DNA from 4 places in the Fictibacillus sp. b24 genome. Region 2 is predicted to be linked to each of the others. Evidence: riboswitches for the same ligand, from Rfam matches in the RefSeq annotation. Region 2 holds a riboswitch; each other region holds the start of a gene.
The links. Region 2 has a riboswitch for S-adenosylmethionine ahead of QUF49_RS04855 (methionine ABC transporter ATP-binding protein). Riboswitches for the same ligand answer to the same signal wherever they lie in the genome.

Region 1 (7,745 bases), 1.7 Mb from region 2:
TTCCACTTTTACTTTTACGTTGATTGGGATATCGGGATATTGTTTTTCCCACTGCTCAAAATTAAATCCTCTCCTTCGGCTCCGCGCCAGATCGCCTAAGCCGATGGGATCTACGTTCCACTTTTGGAGCTTATCAACCATTTTGTTAATTTTCTCACTCATTTCTTTTTCAGTTGCCCGTTCAAGCTGTTCGACAAGAGGTGGTTTACTGACAGGGATTTTCGGTGCTTCACTTATACGCCCTTTAATTTTAACCACGATGTCGATTGCAGGAGAATTTCTAACATTTTTAAAATGGTACTCTGCTTTTGACGAGATGTTTTGAATAGTGAAGAAACGATCTTTGGTAAATTTCACTTCATAAATCCCTTTTTCAAACGATTCCATCATCAGCTTAAGCATAAAGGAATCTTCAAGGTTAAGTTGACCAACCATCTTATCATCTTTTAAGATCGCGGTTCCTTTCAACCTGATACGATCGCCTTGTTTTTCTAATAACGGCAAGTTAGGATCCATTCCTTTTCCGTAAAAGGTGTACAAGAAACGGTGAAGATTGGAATCTGGGATATTAGAAAGCATATTTTGCTGTAAAAGCTGGAACAGGTATTTGGAAGGTGTTTCACTTAGTGGGTACTTCTGATCCAACAGCGGTTTCGTACTTCCCTGAACGACAGCCAAGTATAGATCACGTCCTAAAGCAGGATCACGTTGAAGGGTATCTACCAAATTATAGATTCCTTTTTCCGCTAAACGATTATCATACAATGCAACTTCTAAACGGCCGACTTGAAAAGGCTTTGGCGATTCGGCTTGTTCGAGAGCTCTCGCCATTTTACTCGTATGTGTTATTGTAGTAAACACTTGAGAAATCGGCGGTACATCTTCTCCACTTTGAGGAATGGCGACCATCGCGTTTAATTTAACTTTGTTTTTAGAGTGATAATCATAGCCGACCGCTGATACGAGCTGGATGTCTTCTAGAATTCGTTTACTCGGAAAACAACCTGTGAGTAAAACTATTGAAAAGATAATGACAAGATATTTTTTAACCATGTTTTGTTTTCCTCGCTTTTGTCAAAATAAGCTGGATCACAAAAAGGAACGGAATGTAGAAGTACAGAATGTAAAAGCCAATATTAGAAACACTGCTGTTCAGAATGTCAACCTGCTGCCGATCGATGACAAGGATACATGAAATAAAGACGACTAAAAGTAATGCTCGTAACGCACTTTTTTGTTTGATTTTATATAATCGCTGTAGTCCGCGGCTGACAGACCACAACCCGATACATATGTTGGGCAAGATAACGAAAAGCCAGAGTGCGATTCCTGCATATTCAAAACGCTGTGCAAAGGGAAGGTCCACGATTTTCCAAAGAGTGAGTGTTGCCCAGATTGTATGCTGCAGCTGCTCTTGGTTGTAATAAACAAACGAAACGAATATGGTGATAAAATAGGTGAACACCGTAAAAAGATTGCCAAAGTGTGCCCATTTTTGAGACTTTTCTGGTTGTTTCAGAAACGGCAGGTACAGTAAGATCATTTCAAATCCTAAGTAATTAAGAGTAACGCCTTTCGTTGCCGCTAAGATCTCAGTGATCGAATGATCAAAAATAGGCAAAAGATTTGTATAATGAGCATCTTTAAGAGCGTAATATTTTAATAAAAATAGAGGCAGTGTTATGAAAAATCCTAACACCGAAAGTCCAGCAACAACTCGTATACCCCCGACTACAAATGAATAGGCAAGCACCAAAAAGAGGATGGAGATTACCTCCGTCCCGAGCTCTGGGAACATCCAGATTTGAATCACTTCGATATAAGTTCTTAGAATGGTTATAACTGTTGAGATGAAATACAGCAGCAATAGAAAACTTAGCAGACCCCCAACCCATCTTCCGAACAAATTACGATGAACCCCAATAATATCAGTATTCTCTTTTAAAAGAATGCGATAAATCATCCAAATGATGATGTTGAATGATAAGCCTCCAAGCACAACTGCGATCCAGGCGTCATGACCTGCAGATTTTGCAATGTAACGCTCGAAGCCAAGGATACCGACACCAACCTGCATCGTAGTGACCAAGTAAAACACCATATAGGGTGATATCTGTTTGTTTTCACTAATCTGAGACATACATACCCCTCTTTTTTAGTCCTCTATATCATGCTTTTCATTTGCGCGCTTCTTATTCATCCTTTTTTTATCGCTAGGTCTTAATGAGTCTGGACGGTTGAATTGTGAACTGAACGGCATACGAATGAGCGCATCTTTCAAATCGTTCGTACGCAGCGGATAAAGTGGCGCTATATAAGGCCTGCCAAGTGAAGTTAATTTCAACAGATGAGCCAAGATAAAAGCAAAGCAAATTGTTACACCAAGTACACCTAAAAATTGAGCAAACAATAAAAAGGGAAAGCGCAGCAGACGGATCGTGTTACTCATCTGATAAACAGGTGTTGTAAAAGATGCGAGGGCGGCTAACGCGACAATGATCAAGAGAACATTACTCGTGAGTCCAGCTTGAACAGCAGCAGTTCCGATAACGATACCGCCTACGATCCCGATCGTCTGACCGACTTTAGTTGGCAGTCTCGCTCCTGCCTCGCGCAGCAGTTCGATTGAAAGTTCTAATACCATTGCCTCAAGGATAGGCGGAAAAGGTATATCATTTCGTGACGCCACAAGTGTCGCCAACAAATTTTCAGGAATCATCTCATAATGAAACGTTAAAACCGCGACATAAAGCGGTGTGGATAATACGGAAAACATGACTGCCATCAAACGGATCAAACGAAAAGCGGAAGCTAATACCCAGTTTAGGAAGTAGTCTTCAAAGGCTGAGAAAAACTCAACGATTGTTGTTGGTCCTGTCAGTGCATGTGGTGAACCGTCCGCCATTATTGCGACTTTTCCTTCCGCCAGTACACTCGCCACACGATCAGGACGTTCTGTGTCAATCAGCTGTGGAAAAGGTGAGTTTCCATTGTCTGAAATCATTTGGTTGATAAAAGAGCTGTCTACTACATGATCATATTCAATATCATTGACTCGTTGGATTGCCGTATTTACATTTTCACGATCAGCGATTCCATCTATGTAGATAATGGCAACTCTTGTTTTCGTGAGTTTACCAACGCGCACCTCTTTAACTATAAACTCTGGAATCGGCAGTCTTTTTCGTATGAGATTCAAGTTCGTATCGAGTGATTCTACGAATGCTTCTTTAGGACCAACTACGCTGAACTCGGTTTCTGGAATCGAAATTTGCCTATTTTCTGTTGAAAGACTGGGTATCAACAGACACTCTGTATCCTCTTTATTCATCTGTAAAAGAATAAAGCCTTCTGTTACCTTGTTTGCGATATCACGAACATCATTCGTTTTTACTATGCCATCTAAAGGCAAGTGTTTCTGTACATCATCTAGATTTTTAAGGGGAAGATCTGTGATATAAGGTAATAAATCTCGGTGAACAAATTCTGGGTTTACGAGAGTTTTATAATATGAGATATAAAATGTGCTCGCAGATGATTGTTTAACGGTTGAAAAGTCGGCAGAAGCACTTAATTTTTGCATCAACTCTTGAAAAGTTAAAGAATCTTGATTATTGGTCTGTTTTTGTTCTGGCTGTTTTTTCTTTTTCTTAAAAAAGTTCACGTGCGGCACCCACTCGTTTTTGAAGTAAGTTATTTTCCTAGCATTTCCTCTGGATTTAATAATATTCTTTGTGTGCGAGGTTGTCGGTTTTATCTCCCTTAAGAGAAAAGGTGAGTGAATTGCCATTGCTGCAACGCCAGAATTAAGAAACACAAGGAGTTCAGAATAATTCGAAAAAAGTGTTTGACATTACATGGATTTCCTGTAATAATACAAAGTAATTTGATATGAACACTCTTATTAAGAGCAGGTGGAGGGAATTAGCCCTATGAAACCCGGCAACCATTCGTACTGAATAGTCAGTATGAAAACGGTGCTAAATCTAACAGCGGTCACGCTGAGAGATGAGAGGAAATCGGATCTTTTTTCGAGAAGCCTTCTGTCTCTTTTATGAGCTCAGAAGGCTTTTTGCATGCTGCCTCTTGAAGAGTTTTTATCAAATAAAAATATAGAGAACTAGAGGATAGGGGATTAGATCATGAAAAGAATCATTCAAGTTTTACTCGCAAGTTTGGCAGTGTTTGTGTTAACAGCTTGTGGATCATCAGCAGCAAATGGCGGGGAGAAAACCGAAAAGCTCGTCGTTGGGGCATCGAACGTACCGCATGCTGAAATCTTAGAAGAAGCAAAACCGCTTTTAAAAGAAAAAGGAATTGACCTAGAAATCGTAAAATTCCAAGATTACATTCTGCCGAACAAATCACTTTATGAAAAAGAAATCGATGCGAACTACTTTCAGCACATTCCATATTTAACACAGCAGGTGAAAGACAATCCAAAGTACAAGTTTGAAAACGCAGGTGCTGTTCACCTCGAGCCGATGGGAGTATATTCGAAAAGACATAAGTCATTGAAGGATCTTCCGAATGGCGCGAAAATTATCTTAAGTAACTCAGTAGCTGAGCACGGTCGAATTCTTTCCATTTTTGAAGCAGAAGGACTAATCAAGCTTAAAGAAGGAAAAGGCTATGAAGCGCAGCTAAGCGATATTGTAGAAAATCCGAAGAACTTAGAATTTGTGGCAGACATTGACCCAGGCCTTTTAACGAAGGCATATGAACACGATGAAGGCGATGCGATTGTGATCAACACAAACTTTGCGATTGATGCTGATCTGAATCCAAAAAAAGATTCTATCGCACTAGAAGGGTCTGAATCACCATTTGCGAACATCATCACGGTTCGTGAAGGAGACAAAGATAAAAAAGCGATCAAAGCTTTGCTTGAAGTGCTTCACTCTAAAGAGATCACAGACTTTATCGACAAAGAGTATAAAGGGTCTGTACTTGCCGTTACAGAATAAGAGAAGAAGAAGCTGTCACGAAGGGGAATCGTCCTTCATGGCGGCTTCTTTTATTTGAAATTTAATTTACGCAAACGAAAGCAAGTACAATAGAAGAGTTTCCGCTAATGCTTTGCTATAATCAAATGTAATCAGACATTGCTGTGGAAGGAAGAAATGAAGTGAGAAGAAGGTATCATATGATGATTTGCCTAACGATGCTCATCGTACTTTTAACGGCATGCGGAGGACAGGGGCAAGATCAATCGAACAAACAAAAAACACAAGACAGAGTTGAACTTACCATATCAGCTGCAGCTAGTTTGCAGTATGTGTTAAATGAAATCGCAGCCGTCTATGAAAAAGAACATCCGAATGTAAAGATTACATATAACTTTGGAGCATCAGGAGCACTGCAGCAGCAGATCGCACAAGGTGCACCTGTTGATCTGTTCTTCTCAGCAGCAGAAGATAAATATGATGAACTTGTAAAAGAGGGATTCATCGAGGGAAACTCAGGAACAGATCTTTTGCGTAACGAATTGGTGCTAATCGTTTCAACCAACTCAAAAATAAATGGGTTTGGGGATTTACCGAAAGCCGACCGAATATCAATCGGAACGCCAGTGTCTGTGCCAGCTGGAACGTATGCGAAAGAAACGCTTGAAAGCTTAAATCTATGGAACGAGATCGAAAAGAAAATGGTCTATGCCAAAGATGTGCGTCAAGTATTAACCTATGTAGAAACGGGAAACGTAGACGCTGGAATTGTTTATAAAACAGATGCCGTGATCTCGGATAAAGTGAAAATTGCAGCAACCGCAAGCGAGCAAACGCATTCACCTATCGTCTACCCCGTAGGCGTAACTAAAGAAAGTTCACATCAGAAAGAAGCCAAGGAGTTTTATGAATTTCTGAAAAAAGAAGAGTCGATCAAAGTCTTTGAAGACAATGGTTTTAAGCGGGTAGAAAATTAGATGGCTATCGACTTTTGGTCACCAGTCAAACTGTCGTTAGGAATTGCACTAGTTGCGGCAATCCTCGTAATCGCTGCAGGCTTATTTTTTGGACGGATGATGGCTCACAAAAAATTTAAAGGGAAATCTATTGTTGAAACGTTCTTTTTACTGCCTTTAGTGCTGCCGCCTACGGTAGTTGGTTTTCTTCTGATTGTTTTATTCGGGAGAAATGGTCCAGGCGGGCAACTCATACAATGGTTATTTCACCAACCAATCATGTTTACATGGTGGGCCGCAGTAATCGCGTCTTCGGTTGTTGCATTTCCTCTCATGTATCAATCGGCAAAATCGGGTTTCGAGTCCATTGACGGAGATATTGAGAATGCGGCACGTGTAGATGGAGCGAATGAATGGCATGTTTTTATGAGGATATCCATTCCTTTAGCACTTAGGGCCATCGTATCCGGTGCCATATTAAGTTTTGCCCGAGCTTTGGGAGAATTCGGTGCAACACTCATGTTTGCGGGGAATATACCCGGAAAAACGCAAACGGTATCTACCGCAATCTACATGGCGATCGACTCTGGCAACATGGATCTCGCCTGGATGTGGGTAGCGAGTGTTGTTGGAATTTCTTTCTTAATGTTAATTGCTGTAAATCGAGTAAGGGCTTGATTCTCTATTGTTGCTCACTTAATACCTCTATCGCTACTGCATACTTGCTTCTAGGCAGGTAGGCTAGCTTTAGAGGTTTATTTTTATACTTCTCTATAAAACTGGATCTTAGAATAGATTGTTGAGCAAAATGAAGAGTTGTTCCCTGTATTGTAATGGTTGCCACATAATCTCTGCCGTTTTTCGAACCATCGTACGTAATATTAGAGGGTATACCTTCAACACTTTGAAATTTCTCATGATCATAAGCTGTTTTATCTCTAAAAAGCTGAACAGCGGTATGGGCAAAAACAATTGAACAAATGAGCGTACCAGCAATCAGTAAAGGAACGAAAATCTTTTCAATCACTTTCTCCATCTTATAATGAACTAGGAAGATGGACATAAAAAGTGAAAAGATCGACCCTCCTAGCCAGTAAAGGCCTTCAGATAATACGAGGTGCTCATGATATATAGAATTCGACAAAAATAAACTAACTATCGCAACAATCATTAGAAAAAGCATCGTTATAAGAGTAATTGTCTTTGGAGTACGAAAGCTTCTTGTTCTTGTCATACTTCGCTTTCTTGCCTTTTCCATGTTTTATCACTCCTTATCTTGAATATATTCGTTCCAGAATTCGCCCTATTCCTTTTAAAAAAAATCAAAGGATATAACAAAAACGTGACGAATAGCTGTATAAATCATTAAAGGGGAACCGTTATTTATGAAACTATCTCGTTCGCAAAATGCAGCTATCCAGTTCTTTGAGGAATATGCTAAAAACCATAAAGATGAAGCATGTGAGTCAATCAAACACATTCTAAAGATGGCGAATATCCCAGTCCAATTATATGAAGACGCTGTTTTGAAAATAAAAAAGAATGCAAGAATCGCTCTCCACTTTCATCCAGATCGGCCAAACTCAAGTTTGAAAATGGTTGCTGAAGCTTTACTGCTCGACGGTGTTTATAAAAGTCAGTTTGAAACGCTGCTTTCGAACGGAAGCGTTTCAGCATACCCTGGCGGATTGCGTGATACGTGGGAAGAAAGAATTTTTGGAGGAGCGTATCAATTGGAAGGGACGACCAATAGCCATCGTCCGAAATACGGCGCTTTGAATCTGATGCTACATCCAGACGGTCCAGCTCCTCGTTTTGGTTCGTGTTATTTTCTGCTTTCTCC
Region 2 (7,745 bases):
TGGTGCTAGTTCGGTCCCCAGAACGAGAGGATAATGTCAAATGAGTAGTTTGACATCATCCTCTTTTTCAAATTATTTTTTAAGTATCAACCATTCTTTTGACGTTCAGCACTTCCGCCTTTTGCACCGATTTTTTGATAAAAACCTTTATCTTGATTCTTAGATGTGGCGGCTCCACCTTTTTTTCCGATCTCTTGATAAAATGTTTTGCTATGTGTATTGGATGTGGAGCTTCCGCCTTTTCTTCCGATTTCTTGATAAAAATCACTGCTGTGCTTTTTAGCGGTTGAAGTACCGCCCTTTTTCCCAATCTCTTGATAAAATTCTTTTCCCCGGGATTTGGACGTTTTTTCTCCCCCTAAACGACCTGCATCAGCTCGGCTCATTTTCTGCTCTGTTTTTGCCATGAGTGACTCCTCCATAATTGGTTTTATGCCTCCTATTTCCCTTAAATTGAAGTGCATCAAACACGTTAACAAGGAATTAGTACAAAACGCATATAACGGAGGCCTATTGGTAGGAAAATAGGAAAAAGGGGTATAGTAATAAAGAACATCTCTTGCAGGATTTTAATAAAATAAAGCAAATATATAACTAAGCGATGCATTCATTTTATAGTTCTTCAATGTATAGGAGAGATGAGTAATGAATGAAAGCAAAAACAAAGTGATCATTGTTGAAGGAAAGTCAGACAAAGATAAACTAGCGGCCATCTTAGATGAACCGGTTGAAATCATTTGTACGAACGGAACATTAGGTTTGGATAAATTAGAAGAGCTTGCATTAGCAATAGAAGATCGAGATGTTTATATCTTAGTCGACGCTGATGATGCAGGCCACAAATTAAGAAAACAGCTGCAGCGTGAACTGCCGAATGCAGAGCACTTATATATTAATAAAATGTACAGAGAAGTTGCAAAAACACCGCTGATGTATCTTGCAAAAGTATTGGTAGGTGCACACTTTAATATTCATAAGAATTGTTTAGGATAATTATGAAAATAATATCTTTGACCATATTAACGGCTTTCTCGATATTCAGTGGATGCAGTTCTTTAAATAAAGGCGAAGTAAAACCAGATTCACATGAAACGATTGTGAAAAAATTAAATATTCCGTGGCAGATTAACGGCACCCAAAACGAAATGTGGATTAGCGAAAGATCAGGGGGGCTTGTTTCAATAGGGCCAAAGCATAAAAAAACCTCATACACCCCTGAGTTTTCGTCAGCTTTATCTGATGATGGGGAAGGAGGTTTTCTTGGTTTTGTGTTGGATCCGAATTTCAAAACAAACAAAATAGCCTATGCTTATTACACATATGAGAAAAAGGGAAGATTGTTAAACCGAATCGTTAAAATGAACTTTGAGACAGGAAAATGGATTGAAAATCAAATTCTTCTTGATGACATTCCAGGTGGTTTTACACACAATGGTGGCAGGCTTGAATGGGGACCAGATAAAAAGCTGTATATCACAACAGGGGATAGCGGTGATGAGAACCTTTCACAGAATTTGGACAGCCTTGCAGGTAAGATTTTAAGAATAAACAGCGACGGGACGATTCCTAAAGATAACCCTTTCTATCCATCCCCTGTTTATACATATGGCCATCGAAATCCTCAAGGAATGACTTGGGATGAAGAAGGCACCATGTATGCCGCTGAACATGGATCATCGAACTATGACGAAATAAATAAAATTAGTCCTGGTAAGAACTATGGCTGGCCTGTTATACGTGGAAATGAAAGAAGAGAAGGTATGGAAATTCCATGGATCCACTCTGGCAAAGAAACGTGGGCGCCTTCTGGGATACATTACAAAAAAGGATTCATTTATATAGCATCATTACGAGGAGAAAGTGTAATGAAAGTTAAGACATCTTCCAAAAAGCGAACCTTAATTGTTACCAATGAAGGACGTATTCGTGATATTCTAGTTGATGGAAATGAAATGTACATTGTAACGAACAATACAGATGGAAGAGGGCAGCCATCTAAAGATGACGATCGGTTGCTAAAAGTTCCATTAGAAAAATAATGGAGTAATTTATGAATGAAATCACACGAAATAACTGGGATGCCGTTATCGAGCAATCGCTAAGCAAACCTTACTTTCTATATTTAGAAACGCCGCTTTGCGGAACATGTAAAATGGGAAAGAAGATGTTTGAAGTTGCGGTAGAAACCATTCGCGTTCAAAAAGGCGAAAATGTTGCAGTAGGAATAAGTAATATTAATGAAATGCCCGAGCTAGCTTCAAAATATGGCGTAACTAGCGTGCCGTGTTTACTAATACTTTCGAGGGGAATCGTCATTAATCGAATTTATGCGCTCCAATCAGCAGGAAATATTTATCAATCAATGTTGAAAATTGTTGAAAAGGAATAAATAGGTTGAAAAAAATGTGTGAAACACCCCACAATTTTTTTATTTCGTCCTAATTCTATAAAAAAATCACTTTTTCGGGGGTTAAAACCCAAGAAAAAAATGGTAATTTAATGTCGCTGTCACACTTCTTTGTAACAAAAAGGAGTGTGTTTTTTCTTTTATAAAAATAGCGTTAAGCACTATGCAAAAGGGTTTAATGAGTTTTCATGAAAATTATCAGTTTGTTTTGTTTATTCAGTATTTTAACGATAACGTCACAAATGTTACGAGCGTTGTAATATTGTTATAGAACTGTATCCTACAAATGTCAAAAGTCATGGTATAAATGAATAGGAGAGCTTGTTAGCATGTTTGCTCCCGTCTTAATTGTGGTAAATAAGAATGATTTTATTTTTAAAACAAAAACAAACGAATTTTAAATAAACCGAACAAAACAGAAAGCAATTTTTCTAACAGAGGTGATTGATAATCATGGCATCTTTAAACTTAAATGCAGTATTTCCGATTGCAAAAAATAAACTAACTAGCATAGAAGATAAGGTTTTAACGATCCAAGAAAGAAACGATGAGAAACTTAGGAATGAACTTATAGGTGATTACCAACCATTTATTAAGAAAGTAACTTCTAAAGTTTGTTCTCAATATATAGATCGTACAATGGACGAGTTTAGTGTAGGTCTTTTTGCCTTCAATGAAGCAATCGACCAATATCAAGAAGGCCAAGGAAGCCGTTTCTTATCATTTGCTGATATGGTTATTAGACGCAGAGTGATTGATTATATTCGAAAAGAAGTACGCCAGAACAGACTGATCTTCTTACAGCCAGACGAGGAAGATGAAGAAGGACGTTTAGAAGAAAGTTATGCAGAGCAAAAAGCTGCGATGGATCATTTTGAAGGCCAGATTCAAGTTGAAAATCGTGTATATGAGATTGAAGAGTACCAAAAGTTACTAAAAACATTTGGATTAAACTTTAAAGTATTAAGCAAACATTGTCCAAAGCACGTAGATGCACGTGAAAATGCTAAAGAAATTGCACGTTTATTAGCTGAAAACGAAGAACTTGCCGCATTTTTAAAGGAAAAAAAGCAATTGCCAATAAAAGATTTATTAAATATGGTATCCTGTAGTCGTAAAACCATAGAGAGAAATCGAAAGTATATAATAGCAGTATCACTTATATATTTAGGCGATTTTCAAGCGCTGAAATCTTACATTCAGCCATAAGGTGAGGTAAAGATGATTACATGGTAAGAGAATTTCAGCTTCTCTTACCTGTAATTTATACTGATCCTGCTACATGCGGGAGGGATATCATTGAAAAACGGCAGCGGCATTGTCATTGAAGTTCAGAATAAAAAAGCAACACTTCTCATGAAGGATGGAACATTTGTTTCGGTAAGAGTCCCAGCAGGAAAAAGGCCTCTTATAGGCAAAGAGTATCAGGCTTCTTATTTTTCGCAAAGAAAAAGGAGTCTTTTTGTGTTGCCATCCATTTCTTTATCTATAGCAGCACTAGTTGCCTTTCTTTTTTTCTCAGGCTTTATCCCTTATACCAGTAAGCAAGCAGCTGCAGCCTATGTCAGTTTTGATATTAATCCAAGCCTGGAAGTTGGCGTGGATGAGGATATGCGTGTCGTGGAAATTGATGCTTTTAATAACGAAGCAGAACATATCATAAAGAAATATGAATTTTCTAAGGATAAGTCCATACCGCTTGAACAATTCGCAGATCAACTGATAAAAGCATATGAATCAGAAGGTTATATGGACGATAATCAATCCATGCTGATCACTTCAGTCTCAGACAGCTCAAGCGATAAAAAGACTAAAAAAGAGCTGGATAAAGCATTGAATACTATTGTAAAAAAAGCTGTTGTTCAATATCCTGTGGCAATCACTGTTACAGAATCGAACGAAGATACTCGCAAAAAAGCAAAGCAGCTTGGAGTATCATCGGGTAAATATACTGCATTCCAAAAAGCAAATGAAAATGGAAGAACATATAAAGAAGAAAAGATCAAAGAAGTTAAGTTTCAAGAACTGAAGGTTAATACAGCTTCTTCAAAAGATATTAAAGTAGTTCCGCATCCTCGTAAGATTAAGTCATCACAGCATGAAATTAAGCAAAAATCTGATAAGCCTGTCTTGGATCAAAAGAAACGAGAGCATGATCATAGCCACCATAACAAGAAAGCACAAAAAGATCTTGTGAAAGCTCAAAAGCCGATCAAAATAAAGGCAGACGAAAAACAAGTTAAAAAAAGTAAGCACAACCATATAAGCATTAATAAAAAGCAAAATGAAAAAAGACCTGAAACAAAAAATGCTGTACCTAAAAACGGATATGAATCGAGAAATGCTGGTAAGCCACAAAAGCAAAATCACAAAAGTGATAACAAACAGCAACACAAACAGCAACAAAAACAGCAAAAAAATGAACATAAGCACTAATTTTGAGTAAACCTGTCGTAATACCAATTACGATTTCTTGCGACTGTCGAAGAGTTTATAAAGGTATGTGAATATTCCTCTCGAATCGGTGAAGTAACAACCAATTCGGGGGGGATTTTTATGTTAGATATTTACTACTTTGAAAGCCAGATTGCCAAAAGCCCATATCTTTCACTTTATAATATTCCTGTGAAACCCAGCTTCAAATTCAAGGATGAAACGACTCTCAAAATAGAATACAGAGAGGGAGTAAGGAATCGGACTGTAACATTTACAGGGAATCCGAAATATCTTTCCTTAATGTTAGAAGGGAAGATGAAGCTAAGTACGCTGCTGAGGCAAGAGATGATAGAGTTCCATGGAACACTAAGGCAACGATTAAAATGGGAAGCCATCTTTTACTTAAGTTCGCATTGGGAACAAATCTCCGCAGGTGTTTTAGTTAGAACTGCAAAAAATATTTGACACAAATCGACAAGGATGATAATATTCTTCACAGTGATTCAAAACATGTAACGCTTTAACTTAATAAAGTAACACTTTTTTACTTATCACGAGAGGTGGAGGGACTGGCCCTATGAAACCCGGCAACCGCTAGAACTTATGCATTGCATTTGATCTAGAAAGGTGCCAATTCCTGCAAGACTTTTATTAAGGTCTTGGGAGATGAGGAGAACGTGCATAGAATATTATATGCCTTTCTGCTCATATTGAAGCAGAGAGGCATTTTTTGTTTGGCTATGATTAAAGAATATTTGTTTTAGTAAATTCTTAAAAAGACATCATTGCCAAGTTGATTGGAGTGCAAGGTGCGAGACTCCTGCGGGACAAGCGGTCAGGTGAGACACTTAAGAGTGAAACGTTACGAATGTGGCTCACCGCCTGCCCCGCGGAAAGCGAGCACCTGAAAAGGAAATCAACTACCTTCAAAATCAGCTGTGAGAATTCAATAAACAGCTTTATTTTTTATAAGAAATGAGGTAAGAATCTTGATTAATCTACAATCAGTCCGTAAAGTCTTTCAAACCAAAGATGGTGAAGTGAAGGCTGTTGATACGGTGGATTTAAACATAAAACAAGGAGAAATATACGGAATTATCGGTTACAGTGGTGCAGGAAAGAGTACCCTTATTCGTATTCTGAACATGTTAGAACGTCCGACTAGCGGCACCGTTACAATCGGTGGTAAAAACATGTCGGAGCTTTCTTCAAAAAAGTTAAGAGAAGCAAGACAAGAAATCTCGATGATCTTTCAGCATTTCAACCTGCTATGGTCTAGAACGGTGAGAGAAAACATTGCTTTTCCACTTGAAATTGCTGGCTATCCGAAAGAAAAAATCAAACAGCGAGTTGATGAACTGATCGACCTAGTTGGATTGGAAGGACGCGGTGGATCATATCCATCACAGCTAAGTGGCGGTCAGAAGCAGCGTGTTGGTATTGCTCGTGCACTTGCGAATGAACCAAAAGTTCTTTTATGTGATGAAGCCACTTCAGCACTTGATCCTAAAACGACAGACAGCATTCTGGATCTGCTCGTTGAAATCAACCAGAAGCTCGATTTAACGATCGTTCTTATCACACATGAGATGCACGTAATCAGAAAGATCTGTCATCGTGTAGCTGTAATGGAAAAAGGAAAGGTCGTTGAAGAAGGCGATGTACTGAATGTCTTTAAAAATCCGAAAGAACCCATCACGAAGGATTTTGTGAAACAAGTAACAGAGCCTGAAGAAACTGTTGATACGATCAAACAATTTATTGAAGAGTTCCCAGAAGGGCGAATCGTTCAGCTTACATTTATAGGTGGCCGAGCAGGGCAGCCATTAATTACAGAATTAATTCGAAATTACGAAGTGGATGTAAATATTCTGCAAGGTAAAATAACACAAACTCAAAATGGACCTTATGGCACGTTGTTTATCCAGATTAAGGGTTCAGAATCTGCACTATCTCGCGCAATGGAGTTCTTAAATAGTGTGCAGGTTGAAGTAGAGGTGATTCATAATGCTTAGTAAATGGTTCCCAAACGTACAATGGGACGTTCTTTTAGAAGCGACGAAAGAAACATTATATATGTCTGCTATTTCAGTCGTGATTACATTCATCCTAGGCTTAGCACTCGGACTGGCCTTATTTTTAACATCTCCTGGAAACTTATGGGGAAATAAATTTTTAAACAGTGTAATAGCGATAATCGTTAATGTATTTCGTTCGATTCCGTTCATTATCTTAATTATTTTATTGATTCCATTTACACGCTTTATCGTTGGTACGATGCTTGGTGCAGAAGCAGCACTTCCAGCCTTAATTGTTGGAGCAGCACCATTTTACGCTCGTATGGTTGAGATCGCTTTGAGAGAGATTAATAAAGGGGTCATTGAAGCTGCGAAGTCCATGGGTGCTACAAACACTCAGATTATTTTCAAGGTTTTAATTCCTGAAAGTACACCAGCTCTTGTGTCAGGAATTACAGTTACAGCGATCGCACTAGTAAGTTACACGGCAATGGCCGGAGTTGTTGGTGCGGGAGGCTTAGGTAACTTGGCTTACATGGAAGGTTATCAACGAGATAACGCGGATGTAACATTGATTTCCACAGTCCTTATCCTGGTTATCGTATTTGTAATCCAATGGATTGGAGACCGTGTTACAACTGCATTAGACAAGAGATAACGTTTAGACAACAAGGAGGAATTTCACATGAAAAAAGTATTATCAGTCCTTTTATTAGCTGTCCTTACAGTAGCGCTTGCTGCTTGCGGGAATAAAACAGAAGGTGGAATTAGCGACGAGAAAATCGTTGTTGGCGCATCTAACGTTCCACACGCTGAAATCCTTGAAGAAGCAAAACCTCTTTTAAAAGAAAAGGGCGTTGAACTTGAAATTAAAACATTCCAAG
Region 3 (7,745 bases), 810 kb from region 2:
ACGACTAACGATTTTATTTTTTTGTTCAATCAGAAGCTTAAGAATGAACATTTCATTCTTTGTAAGTTCAACAGAGCCGTTATCGTTTGTTACTAAATTTTTGTCATAGTGTATGGTTGCCCCGCACCACGACTTCAAGGATACCGCTTCGTTGTTGTAGTTATAAACACGTCGTAAGATCGCATGGATCTTAGCGATTAATACGTCAAAATGAAAGGGCTTTTGTACAAAATCATCCGCTCCAAGCTGCATGGACATCACCATGTCACTCGGATGGTCGCGAGAGGATAAAAAGATAATGGGAACATTGGAATGAGACCGAATATTTCTGCACCAATGAAAGCCATCAAATTTAGGCAGCTGGATATCAATGATGACTAGGTCTGGTTTGATATCAATGAAATCCTGAATAACACGTCCAAAGTTAGTAATACCGTAAACCTCATACGACCATTGAGATAAACGTTCTTTAATTTCGTTAAATAGCGTTGAATCATCTTCAATTAATAAAACTTTAAACAAATCCATCACCACGCAAATCACCATATTATTTACATTGAGTGTATAGCATAACTTGGATATTTACTACCAAAAGCCGTTTATAAGAATTCTCTTTCATACGGCGATGGGATTTTTGTTTTTGTACAAATAAAAAGACCCCCATACTCGGGGGTCCTTTACAAAAACTATGAAACTTCAACTTCACTCATCAAACTGTGTGTATTTCCTTCAGAATCTTTAAAGAATACCATCCACGTTTCTGTATTTCCCATTTTTGCAACGATGTGCGGTGAATCGACGAACGCTACTCCTTTTTCCTGAAGCGTTTTGTAGGCTTGCTTAATGTGCTCAACGTTAAAATAAATAACAGAGCTGGAATGAGCAAACTCCTCTTTCTCAGGCAGGGTTAACATGATTCTAAGTCCGTTGCAATCAAAGAACGCCATCGTATCTGTCTGAAATAATAGATTTAGTCCTAAGATGTCCTTATAGAAATGAATCGAGCGTGTGATGTCATGAACCGGTACGGCAAGCTGTCCCACTTTTTGAATAACATTCGTTTGAATGGTCATGGTTATCTCTCCCTTATTGTTTTCTTCATCATCATAAACTAACTTAGCGTTTGATTCTTATCCAATATCACCTTTTTTCGGTATTGAAGGGGAGAGAGTCCAACGTGCTGTTTAAACAATTTGCTAAATGAAACAGGATTGTTCAGCCCAATTTCAAACGTAATGTCGGTCATTGAGTAGTCAAGGTTCTGTAACAAAGATATGGATTTTTTAATACGCAGATCTGCAATGTGTTGAAAAGGTGTTCTTTTATAGATGGTAAAGTAGTTTCGTAATAGATGATTGGGCGATAAACAAGAGACAGCAGCAATTTCATCAAGAGAAATATCCTTTTTATCAAAAAAAGCACGAATGTATTCATGGGCTATGGAGATTCTTTTATAAATTTCCTCACGTGTAGATGGCTTTGCAGCATCCAGTTTGTTCACTTTTTCCCACGTATTCATTTGCTCAAATACAATAGACTGCATGATGAAATGAAATTGTTCATCTAGTAAGAGTGAATCATCTTTATATAGATAGGTTGACTTCTTTAACTGATTTAATTGATCGTTCAGAACAGAACTTTTTTGATAAGTTTTTTCAAAAAAAGAATCAGGTGTCTTGTTATGGAAAGGTTCATCCAGAAGCTTAATGGATGAATCAGACATGTTCCGAAAAATATCATCAGCAAATTTATCTTGAAAAAAAACACAAAAGGATTCAACTTCCGTTTGTTCATCAATAGTGATGGCGTAAGGACCTGCGTTTAGCAGCAGATAAAAATCATCTTCAACGGCAAAATAACCTTTATTCGTTTTGTAATGAGCTTTTCCGTTCGTGAAGGTCTTGATGGAGAGAAGCCCGTTTCCATGCCAATCGAATTGGTCACTCTGTGCGTGCAGAATATAATTCGATGCGATTTTCTCAGCCATTATGTTTTTTCTCCTATACAGAGTTTAATAGGGAAATTATACCTTATAAAGCAGTTCGTGTACGCGTTTGTTTTAGGAATGTTTCACATGAAACAATGAAAAAAAGCACGGGCTTATAAGCCAATGCTAAAGGTTTTTAGTATGAAAAGACGTTTCTTTTTGATGACTTTTTATCCGTTTTAACTGTGCAACAATAATGATGCTGATGATGACGAGTAAGAACCAAGAGCTGATCTTACCGAGATGAACAAGTGACCAAGAGGTTTGTTGATTCGGGTACTGCCATGCTCCTAAAAAGGTTGTAATGTTTTCTGCAATCCATATAAAAAACCCAATTAATAAAAACGAAAGAATGATAGGCATTTTATATACTTTGTTGAGAATTCGATAATGAACAGTTGTTTGATAGAAAATCGGAAAAAGAAGAGTAATCAATATCCATCTTGCATCGATTAAAAAATGATGAGTAAAGAAATTCATATAGATCAGAAAACATATTCCAAAAGCGTACAGGGGTTTGGGCCATCCTGTAATGTGAAGATCTAATCGTCTCCAGCTCTGACAGATATAGCTTGCAACACTTGCATACATAAAGCCGCTGTAGAGGGGAACTCCATAGATCTTTGTATATGCTTCTTCTGGATAGCTCCACGAGCCCATATGAACCTTAAACAATTCTAGAGCAAGACCGATCAAGTGAAAGACACAAATGACTTTAAGTTCATCCATCGTTTCTAGTTTTGTCAGGATCATAACGATCTGGGTCAGCAAGCAAACGATTAGGATAAAATCGTATCGTGGTATAAGAGGGATGCTGATAAACTTTGAAAGTGCTAAAGCACCAAAGATAACGACAGGAAAGATACAAGAAAGTGCTTGTAAGTATGTGAACTGAACGAGCGCCCTCATGAGCCAACCACCTTTTTATAGATTAAAATGGAAATATATTGTATCTATAATAACCTATGGTGTTCAGAAGCACATCATACAAAAAGCTGTTTATTTTAACAGGGATCTGTCAGTTGACAGATTCATGTTAGTCTTGTAAAAAAGAGCTTACCTCTTTGTCAGTGCTGCATCAGCTAGTGAATAAACTATTGCATCATCTGTTGGTGGATTATGAAGACCGGCTCTTACATCTCGAAAGTGCCGTTGAAGCGGATTTTGTACAGAAAGACTTCTAGCCCCAACGATTCTCATCGCGAGATCAACCACTCTGTTCGCGCTGTTTGTTACAGAATGCTTAACTGCAGCGAGTTCTGTACCTAGATTCTGACGTTGTTCAGGGTGGTTTACCCATTTTTCAGCAACGGCGTGAAGAATCGTTCTTGCTTGAAATAGCTCAAGTTCGATCTTGCCAATCTTTCTTCTCACTTCTGGCACATCTGAGATAGGTCCTGATAAGGTGTTAGGGCTATACTCTGACGCAAATTCAATTGCGTAATTCCGTGCTGCTCTTGCGATACCTAGATAAACTGCAGGCACTTGCAGATACCAGCCTTTAGGTACGATGTTTTTCCCATCTTCTACGACAAGTAAATTTTCCTCAGGTACATAAACGTCGTTCAATAGGAGATCATCACTTTTTGTTCCTCTCATCGAGATGCTGTCCCATGTTTCTTTTACAAAAACCCCTTTTTCTTTGTGATTTACTAAGAAAAATCCTTTATGATTGGTTTCTGAGATTGTGGCTGTGATGACCGAGTAATCAAGGGCTTCTGCCATAGAAGTAAAAGCCTTGCTTCCGTTAATCAGCCATCCGTCTGCTTTCTTGACTGCTGTTGTAGTAGGTATACCCCCTCGAGAGGGACTTCCTGTCGCGCGCTCTGTTTGTGCCAAGTTAATGAGTGCTTTTTGTTCAACAACTTTTCGGCTAAGATTAGCGAACGCGTCGCCTTTCCAATGCCGGTTTTCTGCCGCCTCTAAAAGTGTACCCAGATGCCACCCAAGAGAGAGGGCAGTAGGAGCATCTCCCTCAGCTAAGTGCTCTTGAATGGTTAAAAACTCAAGAAGATTTAATCCTTTACCACCATATTCTTTTGGGATGGTGAGTGAAAGGAAATCATGATCCTTCAGGTCTTGAAAGTTCTCATATGGGAAAATTCCTTCTCGATCTACATGTTCTGCTCGTTTCTTAAAGTTTTCTTTTAGTGATAGGGCGGTGTTTATAGTCTCTTCAAAAGTATCTTTTTGGATGGTTTTTCTCAAAGGTATGCTCATGTTTGCCTCCTATAGTTTTTGGAAATAAGTTGGATTTTGTATTTGGCTTACATAAAGGACTTCACTGACCCGTTGATTGGAGTGTAAGGTGGGAGACTCCTGCGGGACAGGTAGGCAGGTGAGACACTTAAAAGTGAAGCGTACGAATGTGGCTCACCGCCTGCCCCGCGGAAAGCGAGCACCTGGAACGGAAATCAACCGCTCACATGACATCGAAGTACAACCAAGCACAAAAAAGCCCTCTTTCAAAGACGAAAGAGGACGTAGATTCCATGTGCTAACACGCTCTCTCATCTATCAGACATTCAAAGAACATCTGCTGGAATTAGCACCTTTCTTTTAATAAAAGCGGTTGCTGCAGGATCGTAGGACCAGTTCCTCCCCTGACTCTTGATAAGATACAATATTTAATTATTAGTCATCACTATAGAGGATAAAACAAACCGCTGTCAACAAAAAAACTGATTGTTAAGAAAATTAATTTATTTCTCTAAATTCCATTGACAGGTTATTTTTATTCCTGTATATTTCGTTACTAAATTGAATATTATCGATTCCTTATCGAGAGAGGTGGAGGGACTGGCCCTTTGAAGCCTCGGCAACAACTATTTTTAGTACTGTGCCAATTCCAGCAAGCTAGTAGCTTGAAAGATAAGAGGAGATCTATATACGTATGTTTATTTAACGTATTTTTAAACCTCTTCTTAATTTGAAGAGGTTTTTTCATTTTCTCTTGGAACGGGTACAAAAAAATTCTATGCAACGGAGGAAACAATTTTGAGTAAAGAAATTTTGTTTAACGCGTTTGAGATGACGAGTGCCATGCATAATTCTCATGGCCTTTGGAAGCACCCGGAGAACAAGAGACATAGAAACTACAAGAATCTGAATTATTGGATTGAATACGCAAAACTTCTAGAAAAAGGAAAGTTTGATGCTGTGTTTTTTGCAGATGTGCTCGGCGTATATGACGTGTACAAAAAAAGCAAGCATCCGTCAATCCGTGATGGATTGCAAGTGCCGCTGAATGATCCAGCGCTTCTCATATCTGCGATGGCGAGTGTTACAGAAAATCTATCGTTTGCCGTAACGGTTAGTACTACGTATGAACAGCCCTTTGGCAACGCGAGACGTTTTTCCACACTTGATCACTTAACAAAAGGTCGTATCGCTTGGAATGTGGTCACGTCTTACTTGCCGAACGCTGCAAGGAATTTTGGTTTAGAAGATATGATTAAACATGATGAGAGGTACAACATCGCTGATGAATATTTAGAAGTGTCATACAAGCTTTGGGAAAGCAGCTGGGAAGATGGTGCATTTATTGAAGACCCCGAAAACAATACGCTTGTAGATCCTGAGAAAGTTCATGAGATTAATCATAAAGGACAATATTTTAATGTCGAAGGACCACATTTAAGTGAGCCTTCGCTACAAAGAACACCTGTGATTTATCAAGCTGGAACGTCAGAGCGAGGCCGTGATTTTGCAGCAAAGCATGCAGAGTGTATCTTCGTTGGCGGCCCAACACCTCAAAGAATTCGCTATTATACGAACGACATTCGAGAGCGTGCAGAAAAACACGGTCGAAACCCTGAAAACATCAAAATTTTTTCATTCTTAAACGTGGTGGTCGGAAAAACAACAGAAGAAGCAGAAGAAAAGTTTAAAGAATATGCAAGCGTATGGAGTGCTGATGCTGCAAAAGCACAATACGGGGCAAGCGGTTATGATATTGCAGAATATGAAGAATTAGATCCAGATACTCCTTTTGGATACAACAAATCAACAGAAGGCGGACATTATAAAGCTGCAACGCTTACTACGGATGCTCCGAAACCTTTGACAGTAGGAGAGGTATTGAATCGCTTCGAGTCCCCTGACAGAGGAAGTTTTATCATCGGCAACCCAGAAGAGGTAGCAGATGGCATCCAAGCACAGTTTGAAGAGTCTGGAGTGGACGGGTTCAACTTAAATCACCTTGTAACACCTGGAGATTTAGAGTCTTTTGTGGAGTTAGTTGTTCCTGTTCTTCAAGAGAGAGGTCTTTACAAAAAAGAATACAACAAAGGCACACTACGCGAAAAATTATTTCCTAACGGGGAGTCGTTATTGCCAAAAGACCATCCTGGGGCAAAATATAGACGAGTTTTTGCAGAAAGCAGATAAAAATGAAAGAAGTGGGGAGAGAGATAAATTGAAAAGATATTCGTTATTTACTATTGCAGCTATCTTTATTATCGTACTGTTGACAAGCTGTGGTTCATCAGAAGAAGGTGCAACAAAGAAAATTACATTAGGGGCAACCGTTCCATACAGTGACATGCTTGAAAAAGGGGTAAAACCTTATCTTGAGAAAAAGGGCTACACCGTTGAAGTAAAAGAGTTCAATGATTATGTTCAGCCAAATATTTCATTGAAAAGCGGTTCATTGGATGCCAACCTTTTTCAGCATAAAGTTTATATGGACGCTTTTGGAGCAGAGAATAATATGAAACTCGCTTCTGTCATAACAGTGCCGACTGCACCGATCGGAATTTATTCTAAGAAATACAAATCACTAGATGAAATAAAGCCTGGAAGCACGGTTACTTTAGCGAATGATCCAACTAACTTAGCGAGAGGTTTGACCGTTTTAAGAGATAACGGATTAATTGAGATTGACGGTTCGGCAAATCCTTTAAAAGTATCGGAAAAAGACGTTACCAAAAATCCGAAGAACCTTAAATTTCAGCCTGTAGAGGCTGCACAAACTCCTCGAACACTAGATTCGGTAGATTTGGCAGCAGTAAACGGAAACTTTGCCATCTCTTCAGGTCTGGACCTGAAGGATGCCCTTGTTAAAGACAAACTGCCTGAGGAAATCATTAATCGAATTGTTGTACTTGAAAAAGATAAGAATTCTAAGCTAGCAAAAGATCTTAAAGCAGCAGTAGAATCAGATGAATTTAGGAAAGTAATAGAGAGTGATTTTAATGAGTTTCATAAGCCAGATTGGATGAATAAGTAATTACTACTTTTCACATGATTTGTACGAAAAGCAACTAAGTTTACAATAACAGCAAAACAAAAAAACCACTGACATAATGGGCTTTCCATCACGTCAGTGGTTTTTTGCATGTAGATATTAACGAACACCTTTCATGAACCCTTGAATCTTAGGCGAGAGCATGAATAGGATAATACTTAGAAGAATGGCTACTCCACCAATTACTCCAAAGTACATCATTTCTGTTTTATCTGTATAGAATTTAACGATTTGTGCGTTAATTGCCTGTGCAGCTGCACTGGATAAGAACCATAAGCTCATCGTTTGTGCAGAGAATGCAGCAGGTGCAAGTTTCGTTGTTGCTGAAAGACCAACTGGTGATAAGAGAAGCTCACCAAGAACAACGATAAAGTAACTAAGCACAAGCCATAATGGATTAACTAGAGAATCTTCTCCACCAAAGTATGCAGGAAGAAGAATAACTAGGAATGATAATCCTGCAAATAATAAACTTAAAGCAAATTTCTTTGGTACTGTCGGTTGACGATC
Region 4 (7,745 bases), 2.1 Mb from region 2:
GTTCTTTCTTCTTTTTTTAAGCCGAATGAAATGTTTTTGCGCACGGATAGCCATGGCAGAAGGCGAGGTTCCTGAAACATCATACCGACTCCATTGCTTTCTTCATTACTTGATATCTTGCCTTCATAATGTGGATCAAGTCCGGATAGTACACGTAGCAACGTGCTCTTGCCACATCCGCTCGTGCCTAAAATCCCAATGATTTCTCCTTTATCTACAGAAAAATTAATGTTATGAAACCCCGCTTGATCGTTATTAAACGTTCGTTTTAATCGTTTTACATTCAGCATCTATTCCCCTCCTTCTACACCTGATTGTTTATGCTGTCCTGCCATTTTAACGAGCGATATTCAATCCATTTCAATAACGCATCTGTACCTTTTCCGAGTATGGCAAACAGCAGTATGCTCGCAATAACCGTGTCCGGTGAATACGTGTTCTGTCCGACAACAAGCAGATAGCCTAATCCTTCACTAGCTCCCATCAGTTCTGCTGCTACTACAAACATCCAGCCAAGTCCCAGTCCGCTTCGCATACCTGTGATGAACGATGGCAATGCAGCTGGCAAGATAATGCGCTTCGTTAACTGAAAGGGTGTGAGTTGATAAATTCTTCCTACTTCGATCAGCTTACGGTCAACGCCTTGAATGCCTGCCACGATATTCAAATACACCGGGAAGAACACACCCACTGCTATCAATGAAATCTTTGAAGGTTCTCCAATCCCCATCCAAAGAATGAAAAGCGGTACCCAAGCAAGAGAAGGAATAGAACGGAATGCTTGAAATAATGGATCTAAGACCTGTTCTGCCGTTTTGGCATAACCAACGACCGCACCAATCACAACTGCTGCTATTGTACCGATTGCAAATCCTAGTAAGACACGAGTCAATGTGATGGACACGTGACCAAATAGTGAACCATCTGTATACATGCTTATAATTTTCTCTAAAATAACGCTTGGTGCCGGAAGCAGGTGTGGCGCAAGAAGCCCTGTTTTAGCAGCAATCTCCCAAGCGATGAGAAGGATGACCGGCAGAATGGACCCTAAAACAAATCCTCTGCCCATCTTAAATAATCCTTTTGAAGTAGAGAGCTTTTGAGGGGAAGCTCTCTGTCCCAATTTCCATTTTTGTGTTTCAGATATCATCGACACTTCCTCCTCTCACTCTTTATTTTTTGACTATTTTCTCTGCGTATTTTGGATTGATCAGTTCACTTACAAGCTTTTGGACGTCAGTATCTTTTTTGACAATCTCTTCTGCCTGGAGAACTTCGCCTGCAGCCGATATAGCTTTTTCGTGCTGTGATCCTGGAACAGGTTCCGAGAAGTTATTTCTTTCGAGTTGTTTTTTAGCGACATCTTCTTTAATCCCCGCCTCTTCAGATAAAAGTTTTGCTGCTTCTTCAGGATTTTCCAGTGTCCATTTTCTTGCTTTTTCGTATAGCTCAATCACTTGTTCCACCTGCTTCGGGTGGTTTTTTGCAAACTCAGAGCGTACGTTTAACGTTCCATACGTATTAAAATCAGGGTTACGGTAGATGTACTGTGCACCGGATTCTACTTCTGTTCTGGCCATATGCGGATCTAAGCCGGCCCAAGCATCCACTTGCCCTTTTAGTAAGGCGTTGGCACCGTCTGCGTGCTGCAGATTTACGATTTGTACGTCTTTTGCAGAAAGGCCAGCATCAGCAAGAGCTCGCAGTAAGAAGATGTGCGGATCCGTTCCGAAAGTTGCCGCTACCTTTTTACCTTTAAGGTCTTTCACATCCTTAATCGGTGAACCATCCTTAGCAACAAGTGCTGTCCATTCAGGCTGTGAATAGATGTAAACCGATTCAATTGGTGCTCCTTTGTCTTTTGCGATAAGTGCAGCAGCACCAGCAGTAGATCCGAAATCAACACTATCTGAATTCAAGAACTCAAGTGCTTTGTTGCTTCCCTGGCTCTGAACCCATTCCACTTCAATGCCTTCTTTTTTAAACGTTTCTTCTGCCCAGCCGAACTTTTTGAGTGCTAAGCTTGTTGGTGAATAGAATGCGTAATCCAATCTGATTTTCTCAGGTTTTTCCCCTTCTTTTGCAGAGCTTGAACAGCCTGCTAACATTAATGCGCCAGCGATACCTAGACCAAGCGCTACCTTTTTCCAAATCTTCATAATATGTTTCCCTCCACTTTTTCTCTCTTTTTCTAAATTTTCTAATAGGCATTGATTTAGAGGTCATTTGTTATTTACATCATTGACAAGTTGATTGAAGCGCAAGGTGGGAGACTCCTGCGGGACAAGCGGTCAGGTGAGACCCTTAAAGGCGCAAAGCGGCAAGGGGCTCACCGCCTGCCCCGCGGAAAGCGAGCACCTGGAGCGGAAATCAACCACATTCAAAAGCTACAAAGTTTAACTTATTTATAATTCACAAGCATATGTTGCAATTGTTCCTCTTAAACGCTGAGCTTCTTTGTACGTACATCTGTTATGAACAACATCAATCCCTGCTTCTTTTGCGATCCTTGCTGCTTCTGGTGAAATAACGCCTTCTTGCAGCCAGAACACTTTCGGCTGAGTAATAGCCGCTTCTTTCGCCAGTTCAACCGCTGCTTCAGGACTTCTAAACACTTGAACAACGTCAATTGGAAACGGGATGGACTTCAGATCTGGATAGGCTTTTTCATCAAGCACTTCGGTTTCTCTTGGGTTAACCGGAACAACCTTATATCCGAGGCGCTGCATTTTTCTTGCAAGTCTGTGACTAGGTCTTGCTGGGTTTGAACTTAAGCCCACTATAGCAAGTGTCTTTGGCCGTTGAATTTCTTGGCCGTTCTCTGTTGATCTGTATAGTGATGATTGCAATGCCCAGCGAATGACCCCTTCATCATTGATTGTGATCTCTGTTTTATCCGATTCAATTCCCGTTGCTACCTGTATAGCGCGATCAAGATCATTCGTAAGATCTTTCACCGATTCAAGTCCGATAGATAAGCGAATGAGCTCTTCTGTAACACCTGTTGCAAGCAACTCTTCACCGCTTAGCTGCTGATGTGTTGTTGAAGCAGGATGGATAATTAATGATTTAGCATCTCCCACGTTTGCAACATGTGACCATAGAGAAATGTTGTTTATAACTTTGCGGCCTGCATCGCGGCCGCCTTTAATTCCAAAGTTTACGATTGAACCGAAGCCGTTTCTTAAGTACTTTTTAGCCAGTTCATGACTTCGGTGAGATGTTAGCCCAGGATAGGACACCCAATCGACTGCTGGATGTTTCTCAAGATACTCCGCAACTTCCTGCGCATTTTTTGCATGTTTTTCTACTCTTAAGTGCAGCGTCTCTAAACCTTGTAAAAGAAGAAAAGCATTATGCGGGCTTAAGCAAGCTCCAAAATCTCGTAATAACTGGACACGCAGTTTCGTAGCAAATGCCAACGTTCCAAAATCATTTGCATATCGAAGTCCGTTATAGCTTCTATCAGGCTCCGTGAACCCCGGGTACTTTTCTGAGTTCCAATTAAATCGTCCTCCATCAACCACCACTCCGCCGATTGCTGTTCCATGACCGCCGATCCATTTTGTAGCCGAATGGATGACGATATCAGCTCCCCAGTTTAAGGGCTTTGTTACATATGGTGTCGCGAACGTGTTATCAATGAGCAGCGGCACTCCATTTTCATGCGCGATGTCCGCTACTGCTTCAATATCTAGAACATTCAGGCTCGGGTTTCCGATTGTTTCAGCGAAAAAAGCCTTCGTATTTGGTGTAACCGCCTTTCGGAAATTCTCTGGATCTTCAGCATCAACGAATTTTACGTTGATTCCGTATTTCGGTAGAGTAGTAGAAAATAAGTTGTACGTTCCGCCATACAGATTTGTAGCAGCAACGATCTCATCACCAGCATGTGCAATATTTAGAATAGCTAGGGCGATGGCTGACATGCCTGATGAAGTGGCCACCGCTGCAACACCATCTTCTAAGAGAGCTACTCTTTTTTCAAACACATCCACTGTCGGGTTTCCAATTCGGCTATAGATGTTGCCTGGCTCATCGAGTGCGAATAGACTTTGTGCGTGATCGGTATCTGAAAAAACATAGGAAGTAGTTTGATAGACTGGCACTGCTCGCGAACCTGTCGTTGGATCGGGCGCTTGGCCTCCGTGTAAAAGCAATGTCTCAATATCGTATCCGTCAAAAGATTTTGTCATGTTAGTCTCTCCTTGTTTTTTGTGAAATTAAGTTAATAAAACCTATAGGAAAACTAGGGATAAAGGTTAGTACTTTTCCCTTGTCTCATATGCAACTTTTAAATGAAAATGGATTTCGGTGTGAAGTATTATGTTGAAGAAAAATAAGGGGAAAAAGAAAAACCCCCTTCCTAAGAAGAGGGTTTTGGTCCTCCTCTTATCTTTCAGATCAAAAACGATCTGTAGGAATTGGCACCTTTCCAAACCAAATGTGGTTTGTTGGTTGCCGGGCTTCATCGGGCCTAGTCCCTCCGCCTCTCTGGATAAGAGATAATTAAATTATGTTTAACACATTACCGTGCTGATGTTTGTATTGTTCTTGAATAGGATTATAGAGGAAGACGTTTTAAAAAGTCAACCGTTTTTTGAAAAATCATAAAAGTTATACAAAAGACTTAGTGTTCAACTGTCAGCTTTGAATTAAGATTATGCCCATGCTATGCCAATTATGCTAACTTTGTTCCACTTTTTTCATCGGTCCACTGAAATTCTTCAATCCTTTTCACAAGTACCGGTATTCGGTTGGCGATTGCCTCCCTTTCTCCGTAACGAATTTTTTGTTCAGACGTTAATTCATCAGACTGGAGCAGTTCCCAATGCGATGCAGCTAAACTTGTCAACTGAATGAACTCTTCTTGTTTCACTCTCTGTTTTACAATAAGGTCGCCATTAGAATATCCTTCTAAAAATCCATCTGCCATTCTGTGCAATCTGTCTTCAAAACGATCAAATTCATGTTTTGCATAGCGTTGTGCATTAAAGAACGTCGGGTACAGAGTTCGGTAGTTATTCATTAAGTTTCCAGCTAATGAATCTCCGCTATATAGAATAGGCACTGGATCGATTAGACTTACTCTGCCGTCTAAGTGAAGCAATAAATTTTCAGTTGAAGTATCTTGATTTGTAAAACTTATTGTTTGGTGTTTAATCTCTCTATTCTTCATACATTCTTGAAGCTGAATAAGAGCTGCTGGCTGTATAGAGCTGTTATAAGTATCTATAAACTTTTTAAAATCAGAGATATACTCTTCGTTCTCTTTCTTCATAAACTCAGAAACATTCGACTGAAGCTGACCTTCGATGTTCTTTCCGTTCCATTGCAGATATCCAAAGCCTTTTAATCCATGTTGAGCATCATTCATATTCCTGAAGAACTCACCCAATTCTGCACCTACTTGAAACGCTTCTACATATGTAAAATGTTCAAGTTTAATGGCTTTACCTGCATACGACTCAACCGTAAACGTTTTGTCTTTTTCTACATGGTAGTAAAAGAATTCTGGACAGATTCCCGGCTTAACTGAGTTAGCGAGTTCATAGTACGCTTTTGTACCAGCATATTCGGCGTAAGAAGCCGATTCATCAAACTCAACTTTTCTGCCATATGCTTCTGCTTTAGGAAACCGAACGACTACCGGGTCACCCGTACGCAACTGAACGAGATAAGCATAATGCCAAGCCCCTTCGCCTAAGTATTGCACTTGCGTTGGATCTTTAAGCTCTCCAAGTCCACTTTTTTGCAGAGCATAGTCAATCAAATCAAATGTCTCTTTCATAAGATGTTCCTCTTTCTTTTTATGAAAATACGTTTTATGAAACACATATTCGGTAACTGTCGAAAAAAATCCTTTTTTCATTTAAAAATTTGTAGGTCTGAAGTCACAGGGAGATGGATGAGTGGAAGATACAGAGGATGGGATTTCAAAGTTCTGAGGCGTTTCGTATGGCGCTCGTATTTTTCGTATGGCGCTCGTATTTTTCGTATGGCGCTCGTATTTTTCGTATGGCGCTCGTATTTTTCGTATGGCGCTCGTATTTTTCGTATGGCGCTCGTATTTTTCGTATGGCGCTCGTATTTTTCGTATGGCGCTCGTATTTTTCGTATGGCGCTCGTATTTTTCGTATGGCGCTCGTATTTTTCGTATGGCGCTCGTATTTTTCGTATGGCGCTCGTATTTTTCGTATGGCGCTCGTATTTTTCGTATGGCGCTCGTATTTTTCGTATGGCGCTCGTATTTTTCGTATGGCGCTCGTCCAGCGTGCACGATGTGCCGCTGAACGAGCTTCAAACCATAAAAATTTCTTGTAAGTCTTAATCTACGTATGTCACGATCTCTTCTACTGCTTTTCGTGCCAGTTTTTTCGGCTGATCTTGCGGATGACCAAGTGATATGACCATATTGATCTGCTTCTCAGACGAAATATCCAGATATTCACGAATTGCATCTTGAGCCAATAACACAGGGCCTGTCATCGGACATGAACCTAGACCACGCGCATGTGCTGCCAGCATTAAGTTCTGGATTGCGAGACAGCTGCTCTTAATCCCTTCTTCTTCCCATACGGATTCTTCCGCAAGCTCGATCGGATCAAAGATTTTTTCTCGGAACTTCGACTCGTATGGAGTAGCTAAACAGATGATTAACACAGGAGCTCCTGAGAATGCTGTTGCATAAGGACCAAACGAACGAGTCAGTAATTTCGCTTCCTTCGTTTTGCCGTTGCCTTCCGCTCTGGCTGCCAATTTATGAATAGCATCCCACGTCATCTCTTCAATTTTTTTCACTTTATCTTTGTTGCGGATTACGATGAATTCCCATGTTTGAGAGTTGGTATCACTCGGCGCATAGCGAGCGCAATCCATGATCTCATAAATATCTTCTTGAGCAACTGATTCATCTGTAAACTTACGAACACTTCTTCTGCCGTGCACGATTTCTTTAAAATCTTCGTATTTCATGATTGTCTCCTCTGACTCAATGAATGTATTAACTTCTTGTATTATACAAAAAATTGGAACCGTCTACAAAACACCTAAAAAAACAGTGCCTATTTCGCACTGTTTTCTGCATCGATCTCTTTTTTCGTTTTTATTCTTAAGCCAATTACAATTAGAGATAGACCTAATAAAATACTGACAAAATTCAGCGGGTCCACATTTAGGCTTTCTCTTTGGACATTTAATTTCTCTACATACGTTCCGATCAGATACGTGCTAATTAGAACGATTATTCCGGCAGTAATCAACCCGGCTTTTACATATGGTTTCATTGTAAAACCACCTTTTCCCTTTTACATCTAACTTATTCTAGGAAAAAGACAGAATACCTTTTATCTAAAAACTAATCGAGTGAACTAATTTGCTTTTGCTAAATTCATATGCTTCTCAACAAATGATCGAACGTTATCCTCTTCTTTTTTCTTAATCACGAACTCCACATATTTGTCACCCGTATGAAAACGAACCAAACCCCAGCTCGGATATCCAGGGTTTTCCGCCTGAAGTCCTGTAATCCAATCTACGGAATCGATCTGTTTCCAGTTATAAAACTTTGTAGCAGAGACAACACCTTTTTTACCGATCGCACCTCGCAAGAACTGAGTGAAATAAAGAAGTGTGAGTATAACAAGTAAGCAGATCATTAAAATATTCACAGGCATGGAGAGCTTCAAAAAACCAAATCCTTGCGTGACGAGAACAATAATAATGATCTCATTTGTCCAAAAATT

Region 1: it holds a riboswitch for S-adenosylmethionine, as region 2 does, so the genes downstream of both, QUF49_RS14120 (MetQ/NlpA family ABC transporter substrate-binding protein) here and QUF49_RS04855 (methionine ABC transporter ATP-binding protein) in region 2, are expected to answer to the same signal.
Region 3: it holds a riboswitch for S-adenosylmethionine, as region 2 does, so the genes downstream of both, QUF49_RS00930 (LLM class flavin-dependent oxidoreductase) here and QUF49_RS04855 (methionine ABC transporter ATP-binding protein) in region 2, are expected to answer to the same signal.
Region 4: it holds a riboswitch for S-adenosylmethionine, as region 2 does, so the genes downstream of both, QUF49_RS16250 (PLP-dependent aspartate aminotransferase family protein) here and QUF49_RS04855 (methionine ABC transporter ATP-binding protein) in region 2, are expected to answer to the same signal.

What each region holds. Positions count from the first base shown of each region.
Region 1 is NZ_JAUCES010000005.1:2,716,282-2,724,026, reverse strand. Features, by position in the region: gene QUF49_RS14135 (Ger(x)C family spore germination protein) at 1-1,053, opposite strand, end outside; gene QUF49_RS14130 (GerAB/ArcD/ProY family transporter) at 1,046-2,140, opposite strand; gene QUF49_RS14125 (spore germination protein) at 2,156-3,664, opposite strand; SAM riboswitch class I at 3,899-4,015, shown strand; gene QUF49_RS14120 (MetQ/NlpA family ABC transporter substrate-binding protein) at 4,143-4,967, shown strand; gene modA (molybdate ABC transporter substrate-binding protein) at 5,129-5,923, shown strand; gene modB (molybdate ABC transporter permease subunit) at 5,924-6,580, shown strand; gene QUF49_RS14105 (hypothetical protein) at 6,585-7,160, opposite strand; gene QUF49_RS14100 (DUF3626 domain-containing protein) at 7,288-7,745, shown strand, end outside.
Region 2 is NZ_JAUCES010000005.1:970,730-978,474, forward strand. Features, by position in the region: gene QUF49_RS04815 (YusG family protein) at 1-9, shown strand, start outside; gene QUF49_RS04820 (KGG domain-containing protein) at 87-407, opposite strand; gene QUF49_RS04825 (toprim domain-containing protein) at 646-993, shown strand; gene QUF49_RS04830 (PQQ-dependent sugar dehydrogenase) at 996-2,039, shown strand; gene QUF49_RS04835 (thioredoxin family protein) at 2,051-2,389, shown strand; gene sigI (RNA polymerase sigma-I factor) at 2,861-3,616, shown strand; gene QUF49_RS04845 (anti-sigma-I factor RsgI family protein) at 3,707-4,843, shown strand; gene QUF49_RS04850 (hypothetical protein) at 4,964-5,308, shown strand; SAM riboswitch class I at 5,389-5,516, shown strand; gene QUF49_RS04855 (methionine ABC transporter ATP-binding protein) at 5,833-6,858, shown strand; gene QUF49_RS04860 (methionine ABC transporter permease) at 6,851-7,519, shown strand; gene QUF49_RS04865 (MetQ/NlpA family ABC transporter substrate-binding protein) at 7,547-7,745, shown strand, end outside.
Region 3 is NZ_JAUCES010000005.1:156,737-164,481, forward strand. Features, by position in the region: gene QUF49_RS00905 (response regulator transcription factor) at 1-522, opposite strand, end outside; gene QUF49_RS00910 (VOC family protein) at 687-1,067, opposite strand; gene QUF49_RS00915 (helix-turn-helix domain-containing protein) at 1,112-1,987, opposite strand; gene QUF49_RS00920 (DUF817 domain-containing protein) at 2,114-2,896, opposite strand; gene QUF49_RS00925 (acyl-CoA dehydrogenase family protein) at 3,044-4,207, opposite strand; SAM riboswitch class I at 4,495-4,607, opposite strand; SAM riboswitch class I at 4,763-4,865, shown strand; gene QUF49_RS00930 (LLM class flavin-dependent oxidoreductase) at 4,985-6,376, shown strand; gene QUF49_RS00935 (MetQ/NlpA family ABC transporter substrate-binding protein) at 6,405-7,217, shown strand; gene QUF49_RS00940 (peptide MFS transporter) at 7,335-7,745, opposite strand, start outside.
Region 4 is NZ_JAUCES010000005.1:3,113,107-3,120,851, forward strand. Features, by position in the region: gene QUF49_RS16230 (ABC transporter ATP-binding protein) at 1-290, opposite strand, end outside; gene QUF49_RS16235 (ABC transporter permease) at 305-1,150, opposite strand; gene QUF49_RS16240 (aliphatic sulfonate ABC transporter substrate-binding protein) at 1,173-2,159, opposite strand; gene QUF49_RS16245 (hypothetical protein) at 2,250-2,411, shown strand; gene QUF49_RS16250 (PLP-dependent aspartate aminotransferase family protein) at 2,406-4,196, opposite strand; SAM riboswitch class I at 4,390-4,505, opposite strand; gene QUF49_RS16255 (hypothetical protein) at 4,682-5,791, opposite strand; gene QUF49_RS16260 (hypothetical protein) at 5,929-6,324, shown strand; gene QUF49_RS16265 (nitroreductase family protein) at 6,328-6,975, opposite strand; gene QUF49_RS16270 (hypothetical protein) at 7,065-7,286, opposite strand; gene QUF49_RS16275 (hypothetical protein) at 7,371-7,745, opposite strand, start outside.